4 regions of the Klebsiella sp. M041 genome follow, and region 1 is predicted to be linked to each of the others. Evidence: predicted binding sites of a transcription regulator. Region 1 holds the regulator's gene; each other region holds the start of a gene.
What was found. Region 1 encodes PurR, which represses purine synthesis genes. Its sites were predicted from a motif close to CANGCAAACGTTTGCNTG; they were not measured.
Positions count from the first base shown of each region.

Region 2: AC6CWS_RS03130 (nucleobase:cation symporter-2 family protein) is a predicted target of PurR. The motif match lies at 853-870, and genes of this name have one in related genera.
Region 3: AC6CWS_RS03685 (NCS2 family permease) is a predicted target of PurR. The motif match lies at 667-684, and genes of this name have one in related genera.
Region 4: purT (formate-dependent phosphoribosylglycinamide formyltransferase) is a predicted target of PurR. The motif match lies at 872-889, and genes of this name have one in related genera.

Region 1 covers NZ_JCAXWU010000006.1:167,711-169,894, reverse strand. The annotation lists gene punR (DNA-binding transcriptional activator PunR) at 1-859, shown strand, start outside; gene purR (HTH-type transcriptional repressor PurR) at 878-1,903, opposite strand.
Region 2 covers NZ_JCAXWU010000002.1:235,994-238,177, forward strand. The annotation lists gene gltS (sodium/glutamate symporter) at 1-638, opposite strand, end outside; gene AC6CWS_RS03130 (nucleobase:cation symporter-2 family protein) at 922-2,184, shown strand, end outside.
Region 3 covers NZ_JCAXWU010000002.1:345,177-347,360, reverse strand. The annotation lists gene yieH (6-phosphogluconate phosphatase) at 1-617, opposite strand, end outside; gene AC6CWS_RS03685 (NCS2 family permease) at 787-2,124, shown strand; gene AC6CWS_RS03680 (NADPH-dependent FMN reductase) at 2,170-2,184, opposite strand, start outside.
Region 4 covers NZ_JCAXWU010000010.1:104,951-107,134, forward strand. The annotation lists gene AC6CWS_RS14905 (tellurite resistance TerB family protein) at 1-212, opposite strand, end outside; gene AC6CWS_RS14910 (YebG family protein) at 446-793, opposite strand; gene purT (formate-dependent phosphoribosylglycinamide formyltransferase) at 929-2,107, shown strand; gene AC6CWS_RS14920 (bifunctional 4-hydroxy-2-oxoglutarate aldolase/2-dehydro-3-deoxy-phosphogluconate aldolase) at 2,164-2,184, opposite strand, start outside.

The DNA.
Region 1 (2,184 bases):
CTTTAGCGCGGCGGCGCAGGAGCTCCATCGGGTGCCTTCCGCCGTCAGCTATACCGTGCGTCAGCTCGAAGAGTGGCTGGCCGTCCCGTTGTTTGAGCGCCGTCATCGTGATGTGGAGCTGACCCCCGCCGGGGTCTGGTTTTTACAGGAAGGGCGCTCTGTTATCAAAAAAATGCAGATCACCCGCCAGCAGTGCCAGCAAATTGCCAACGGCTGGCGCGGGCAGTTGTCGATCGCGGTGGACGATATCGTGAAACCCGCGCGGATGCGCCAGATGATCGTGGATTTCTATCGCCATTTTCCCGACGTCGAGCTGATCGTTTTTCAGGAAGTGTTCAATGGCGTATGGGATGCGCTGGCCGACGGCCGCGTGGAGCTGGCGATTGGCGCAACGCGCTCTATTCCGGTCGGGGGCCGCTATGCGTTCCGCGATATGGGGATGCTGAGCTGGGACTGCGTGGTGGCGAGCGATCACCCGCTGGCGAAGATGGCGGGGCCGCTGAGCGACGATGTCCTGCGCAACTGGCCGTCGCTGGTGCGGGAAGATACCTCGCGTTCGTTGCCCAAACGGACAACGTGGCTGCTGGATAACCAGAAGAGGGTGGTGGTCCCCGACTGGGAATCGTCGGCAACCTGTCTGTCGGCAGGACTCTGCGTCGGCATGGTGCCAAGCCATTTCGCCCGGCCATGGGTGGATCGCGGCGAGTGGACCGCGCTGGCGCTGGAAAATCCGTTTCCGGATGCGGCCTGCTGTCTGACCTGGCAGCAGAATGATGCTTCGCCGGCGTTAAACTGGATGCTGGACTACCTGGGGGACAGCGACACGCTGAATCGGGAGTGGCTGCGGGCGCCGGAGTGATCCGCGCCCGCCAGTGCTTTAGCGACGATAGTCGACAAACGGGCCATCCGCCACCGAGCGGCGTTCGACCAGCCGAGGGTGCACTTCAATAGACTGCGACTCTTCGCGCTTGTTGACGATACGATCCAACAGCATATTGAACGCGGCTTCGCCCAGCGAATCTTTCGGCTGATGAATGGTGGTTAACGCCGGGCTGAAATAGCGGGCGTTGCGCACATTATCATAACCGATCAGCGAAATGTCCTGCGGCACGCGCAGCCCCATTTCATCCGCGGCGCAGATAGCGCCCATCGCCATAATGTCGCCGCCGCAGAAGACCGCCGTTGGACGGTGTTGTTGGCTCAGGATCTGCTGCATGGCGCGGTAGCCGGACTCCGGCTCGAAGTCGCCCTGTACAATCCAGTTTTCCGGCACGCTGATATGCGCCTCTTTCATCGCCTGCATGAAGCCGGCCAGTCGCCCCGCGCCGGTGTTGCGCTCCAGCGGGCCCGGGATCACGCCGATTTCGCGGTGACCGCGTTCAATCAGGTAACGTCCGGCGATATACCCGCCCTGGAAGGCGTTATCGATTACCGCATCGGTAAAGTCAGCTTTTGCTTCGCCCCAGTCCATCACCACCATCGGAATATGGCGATACTCTTCCAGCATGCTCAGGACGGAGTCCGGGTATTCGGAACACATCACCAGCAGACCGTCGACGCGTTTTTGCGCCATCATCGACAGATAGGCCCGCTGTTTTTCCGGGTCGTTCCAGGCGTTGCCGAGAATCAGGGTATAGCCCTTCTGGAAGCAGCTCTTTTCAACGGACTCAATGATTTCAGCGAAATAGGCGGCTTCGCTACTGGTCGCCAGCAGGCCAATCGATTTTGTATGATTGACTTTCAGGCTGCGGGCCACGGCGCTCGGCGAGTAGTGCAGCTCTTTAATCGCCGCCCATACCGCATTGCGCGTCTCTTCGGCAACGAAACGGGTTTTGTTAATTACATGTGATACAGTTGTAGTGGAAACGTTTGCGCGCTTCGCTACATCTTTAATAGTTGCCATTACATCTCACTCCATGCCTTGACCTGATCGCCTGATCATCGATACGTAAACGTTTGCCTACACACACCCTGAATACAATTTTCAACATTGCATCACGTCGGGAAAACGACACAGAACGACAGGAAGGGGTCAATGGCCGATACGCTTTTAAATTAGCGTGGGATTTTGTCCGATCTTGGGGCAAAGTGGAAGAGCAAAAATGTGCATCGCCCTAAATCCCGGAAGATTTTTGCGATTTTTTGTGCAAAAATGAGCAAGCTCACTTTTGGTGTGGGGATAAC
Region 2 (2,184 bases), on a different contig from region 1:
GTGATCACCCGCCCTACGTCCGGCTTTTCAAAGGCGGTCGGCGCTACCTGATCGTCCGGCGTCCCGTCAGGAGAGGAAGAGTGCTTCACCAGGTAACGCGCCACCGGGCCGCCGATCAGACCGCCGAGCACCAGGCCGAAGGTCGCGCAGGCCATCGCCACCTCCGTGGCATTGGCAAAACCATAGCGCTCAATGAACAGCTTGCTCCACGCCGCGCCGGTGCCGTGGCCGCCGGAAAGGGTGATAGTGCCGGCCAGCAGACCCATCAGCGGATCCAGCCCCAGCAGCTTCGCCATGCCGATACCGAGGGCGTTCTGCAGCAGCAGCAGACCAACCACCACAATCAGAAAGGTACCCAGCACCTTGCCGCCCGCCCGCAGGCTGGCGAGGTTGGCGTTAAGCCCGATGGTGGCGAAGAACGCCAGCATCAGCGGATCTTTGAGGCTCATATCGAAATCAATTTCGATATCCATACTTTTTTTTAGCACCAGCAGCGCCAGCGCCACCAGCAGACCGCCGGCAACAGGTTCAGGAATGGTGTATTGCTTGAGGAGGGGAACGGTTTGGACGAGTTTTCTGCCGAGTAACAGCACAAGCGTTGCGGCAACGAGCGTCGATAAGGTATCGAGATGAAACATAAAAAGCTCCTTATGGCGCATGATCCATTCACACGCGACGATATTCCTGGTGTCTTTAGCTTCTCATCATGAGGAGTCAGAGGGGGATTTTACGCAGAACGGCGGAAAAAATGACAGAAAAACATATTTTGTATCCTGAATGATGCGATTTAGCATACAAAATGTTAATTATCTCGTTGCGCATATTCACTGCATAAATTTTTATGGGCAAACGCTGGCAAACGTTTGCTTTTGGTCTACAGTCCGATAAAATTCCCGCTTTGCCACCTTGGGATTGCTTGTGATGTCCGTTAACACCGCAGAGTCAGAAAATGCGCAACCGGTTGCGCATAAACCAGCCAGCGAATTAATCTACCGCCTCGAAGATCGCCCACCGCTACCGCAAACCCTGTTCGCCGCCTTCCAGCACCTGCTGGCGATGTTTGTCGCGGTGATCACCCCGGCGCTGTTAATCTGCCAGGCTCTCGGTCTCCCGGCGCAAGATACCCAACATATCATCAGCATGTCGCTGTTCGCCTCGGGCGTGGCCTCCATTATTCAGATCAAAGCCTGGGGCCCGGTCGGTTCCGGACTGCTCTCCATCCAGGGCACCAGCTTCAACTTTGTCGCCCCACTCATCATGGGCGGCACCGCGCTGAAAACCGGCGGCGCCGACGTCCCGACAATGATGGCCGCCCTGTTCGGCACCCTGATGCTGGCCAGCTGCACGGAAATGGTTCTCTCCCGCGTCCTGCATCTGGCGCGCCGCATCATTACCCCGCTGGTCTCCGGCGTGGTGGTGATGATTATCGGCCTGTCGCTGATTCAGGTCGGATTGACCTCCATCGGCGGCGGCTACGCGGCGATGGCCGACCACACCTTCGGCGCGCCGAAGAACCTGCTGCTGGCGGGCATCGTGCTGGCGCTGATCATCATTCTCAACCGCCAGCGTAATCCCTATTTGCGCATCGCTTCGCTGGTGATTGCCATGGCGGCGGGCTATCTGGCGGCGTGGTTCCTCGATATGCTGCCGGCCAACACCGCCCCGACCAACAGCAGCCTCATCACCGTTCCGACGCCGCTGTACTATGGCCTCGGCATCGACTGGAGCCTGCTGCTGCCGCTGATGCTGGTGTTTATGATCACCTCCCTGGAAACCATCGGCGATATCACCGCCACCTCCGATGTCTCCGAGCAGCCGGTCTCCGGTCCGCTGTATATGAAACGTCTGAAAGGCGGCGTGCTGGCTAACGGCCTCAACTCCTTTGTTTCCGCGGTCTTCAACACCTTCCCGAACTCCTGCTTCGGCCAGAACAACGGCGTGATCCAGCTGACCGGCGTCGCCAGCCGCTACGTCGGCTTTGTGGTAGCGCTGATGCTGATCGTCCTCGGGCTGTTCCCGGCGGTGAGCGGTTTCGTACAGCATATCCCTGAGCCGGTGCTCGGCGGCGCCACGCTGGTGATGTTCGGCACCATCGCCGCGTCCGGCGTGCGCATCGTCTCCCGCGAGCCGCTGAATCGCCGGGCGATCCTGATTATCGCCCTGTCGCTGGCGGTGGGCCTCGGC
Region 3 (2,184 bases), on a different contig from region 1:
GCCAGATCGGTAAAGGTCGTCACTTTGGGATGATCGATGGGCGGGTTGTGCGGATCGGCGCAGAAGTAGAACACCTCCATGCCGGCGGCTATTCCCGATTGTGCACCTGCCCTGGAATCATCAACCAGAATACAGTTCTCAACGTTAACGCTCATCGCCTTTGCGGCATGGAACATCAGCGCCGGATCGGGTTTCCAGCGCTGAATATCGTAGCCGCTGTACAACCGGTCAGCGAAATGGTGCAGCAGGCCGGTGCGGCCGAGAGAGTGTTGCATCTTACTGACCGGGCCATTGGAAACCACGCACATCGGGACGCTTACCGCATCCAGCAGCGCCTGGGCTCCGGCAATCACCTCCAGTTCGCTATCAAACAGGCGGGCGACTTCCGCACGGTAAATCGGCTCCAGAGTGGCCTTTTGCAGGTTAACGCCATGCTCGGCGTTGATGGTGTCGATTATTTCGTACAGCTTTACGCCTTTGAAGCGCTTAAAAATCTCTGCCAGCTCCAGCGTAATGCCAAATTCCTGGAACATGTGCACGTAGGCGCGGGAGCAAATCACCTCGCTGTCGACCAGCGTGCCGTCACAGTCAAAAAATACTGCTTCTGGTTGAGTCATAGCCATTCCATATTAACAAGTTTAACGTTTTCGTCATGTCCAATGCCGCGACGCAATCGTTGCCGTATAAGCAAAATAAATGAAAAAAATTACCATACAACCGCGCCTGGTGCTGTAATTTGGTATAGGATAGCGTCGAATTTTCCCTCCTTACGTTCGGAAACCGATAATGAGTCAACAACAAACCAGCCAGTCTTCTGGCCAGGGTCTGCTGGAGCGCGTATTTAAACTGCGCGAGCACGGCACCACGGTGCGCACGGAAGCCATCGCCGGTTTCACCACGTTCCTGACGATGGTGTATATCGTTTTTGTTAACCCACAAATTCTTGGCGTAGCGGGCATGGATACCAGCGCCGTGTTTGTGACCACCTGTCTGATTGCCGCTTTCGGCAGTATCCTGATGGGGCTGTTCGCGAACCTGCCGGTCGCCCTGGCGCCGGCGATGGGCCTGAACGCCTTTTTCGCCTTTGTGGTGGTGCAGGCGATGGGCCTGCCGTGGCAGGTCGGGATGGGCGCGATTTTCTGGGGCGCCGTCGGCCTGCTGCTGCTGACGATCTTCCGCGTACGCTACTGGATGATCGCCAATATTCCGCTGAGCCTGCGCGTGGGCATCACCAGCGGTATCGGTCTGTTTATCGGTATGATGGGCCTGAAGAACGCCGGGGTTATCGTCGCAAACCCGGAAACGCTGGTCAGCATTGGTCATCTGACCTCCCACAGCGTGCTGCTGGGCGTGCTGGGCTTCTTTATCATCGCGATTCTGGCGTCGCGCAACATTCATGCCGCGGTTCTGGTCTCTATCGTGGTGACCACCCTGCTGGGCTGGATGCTGGGTGATGTACACTACACCGGAATCGTCTCGGCGCCGCCGAGCGTGACTTCGGTGATCGGTCATGTCGATCTGGCGGGCTCCCTGAATCTGGGCCTGGCCGGGGTGATCTTCTCCTTTATGCTGGTCAACCTGTTTGACTCCTCCGGGACGCTGATCGGCGTGACGGATAAAGCGGGTCTGGCGGACGCCAACGGTAAATTCCCGCGCATGAAGCAGGCGCTGTTTGTCGATAGCGTCTCGTCGGTGGCAGGCTCCTTCATCGGCACCTCGTCGGTAACTGCGTATATCGAATCCTCCTCCGGCGTTTCCGTGGGCGGGCGCACCGGCCTGACCGCTGTGGTCGTCGGTATCCTGTTCCTGCTGGTTATCTTCCTCTCTCCGCTGGCGGGGATGGTTCCGGCCTATGCGGCCGCCGGCGCGCTGATTTACGTCGGCGTGCTGATGACCTCAAGCCTGGCGCGCGTGAAGTGGGATGACCTGACGGAAGCGGTACCGGCGTTTATCACCGCGGTGATGATGCCGTTTAGCTTCTCGATCACCGAAGGCATTGCCCTGGGCTTTATCTCCTACTGCGTGATGAAAATTGGCACCGGCCGTCTGCGCGACCTCAGCCCTTGCGTCATTATCGTCTCGCTGCTGTTTGTGCTGAAGATTGTCTTTATCGATGCACATTAATCCGCACGTATGATGAAAAAGCCCGGCATCGCTGCCGGGCTTTTTTTATGCTTTAACCCG
Region 4 (2,184 bases), on a different contig from region 1:
AACACGGTACCCGCCACTGCCCCACCGCCAGCCAGCAGCGCGCTGGTGCCATATTTCGCCAGCAGCTTGCGTGACGATTTGCTGGCCACCAACAGCCCTGCCAGTCCGCCGATGGCGCCGGGCAGCAGGGCGCTTCCTTTTGACGATTCGCCGGACGGCGACGCGCCCTGCTGTCCGAGCAGCGACTGCAGTTGATTTAGCCAGTTAGCCATGGTTTTCCTCTCAGGTGACAAACACTGTTATCAGCCTAAACGACGCGATGTCAGGAAATGTTAGATATGGCTAAAGATGCGCAAAGGTGCGCGCGGCGGCGGTACCGGGTTCAGCCGACCAGCCGACCAGCCGACCAGCCGACCAACCGACCAACCGACCAACCGACCAACCGACCAGCCAGCCAGCCAGCCAGCCAGCCAGCCAGCCAGCCAGCCAGCCAGCCAGCCAGCCATCAGGCCGCTTTGGCTTTCCGCGTTTTGGCAGCCGGCGCGGCGGTATCTTCCGCCGGGGAAGCCTCTGCGTCCGTTGACGGCGCGGGCGCATCGTGCGCAGTCGCATCCTGCTCCGGCAGTTTGCCGGCGCGCAGGATATGCTGCAGCGCCTCTTTACGCTCCGCCAGCCACATCGCCATGGTATCGCGCTGGGCATCGTCCATTTCCAGCGGCGATGCTACCAGCCAGTCATTCAGCACCTCTGCCAGATCGAGCATTTTGTCGTAAGCGTCGGCCTCTTTTTTGCTGGCAAAAGACATTTTTTCCTCACCTTCGCGGATCACCACATATTTAATTTCAACCGCCATGCTGCAGCCTCTCAATACTGTATTTTTATACAGTATAGCAAATTTCCCTTCCGGACTCAACTCACGCGCGTAAAGACAGACGCAAACGTTTTCGTTTATAATCGACCGCATCTTTTTTTACTGCGGAAGAGAGTTATGACTGTATTAGGCACCGCGCTGCGCCCGGCAGCCACCAAAGTTATGCTGTTAGGCTCCGGCGAGCTGGGTAAAGAAGTCGCCATTGAATGTCAGCGCCTGGGCATTGAAACTATCGCCGTCGACCGCTACCCCGATGCCCCGGCGATGCAGGTCGCCCACCGCGCCCACGTCATCAATATGCTGCACGGCGAGAGCCTGCGCGCGCTGATCGAACAGGAAAAACCTGATTACATCGTGCCGGAGATCGAAGCTATCGCCACCGATACCCTGGTCGAACTGGAGCAGGCCGGGCAGAAAGTGGTCCCCACGGCGCGGGCAGCGAAGCTCACCATGAACCGCGAAGGCATTCGCCGTCTGGCGGCAGAAGAGCTGCAGCTCCCCACCTCCAGCTACCGTTTCGCCGACAGTGAAGACGCCTTCCGCGCGGCGGTCGCGGAGATCGGCTTGCCGTGCATCGTTAAACCGGTGATGAGCTCCTCCGGCAAAGGCCAGAGCTTCATCCGCTCGGCTGACCAGCTCAGCGAAGCCTGGCGCTACGCCCAGCAGGGCGGCCGCGCCGGCGCCGGGCGGGTGATCGTCGAAGGGGTGGTGAATTTCGACTTTGAAATCACCCTGCTCACCGTCAGCGCCGTCGATGGCGTGCATTTCTGCGCCCCGGTCGGCCATCGTCAGGAAGATGGCGATTATCGTGAATCCTGGCAGCCGCAGCAGATGAGCGACCTGGCCCTTGAGCGCGCACAGGATATTGCCCGTAAGGTGGTGCTGGCGCTGGGGGGGCATGGCCTGTTCGGCGTGGAGCTGTTCGTTTGCGGCGACGAGGTGATCTTCAGCGAAGTCTCCCCGCGCCCGCACGACACCGGAATGGTGACGCTTATTTCGCAGGATCTCTCGGAGTTCGCCCTGCACGTTCGCGCCTTTCTTGGGCTGCCCGTCGGCGCCATCCGCCAGTATGGCCCAGCCGCTTCCGCGGTGATCCTTCCGCAGCTGACCAGCCAGAACGTCAGCTTCGGCCAGCTGCAGTCGGCCGTCGGAGCGGGCCTGCAGCTGCGTCTGTTCGGCAAGCCGGAGATTGACGGCACTCGTCGTCTGGGGGTGACCCTCGCCGTCGCCGATTCAGTGGAAGAGGCCGTAGCGCGGGCTAAAACCGCCGCCGCGGCGGTTATCGTCGAAGGGTAAAAACAAAAAACCCGGTCGCGTTGCCGCTGACCGGGTTGTTGACCTTGAGGCGCGGTTTACTTCGCGCCTTCCACCGC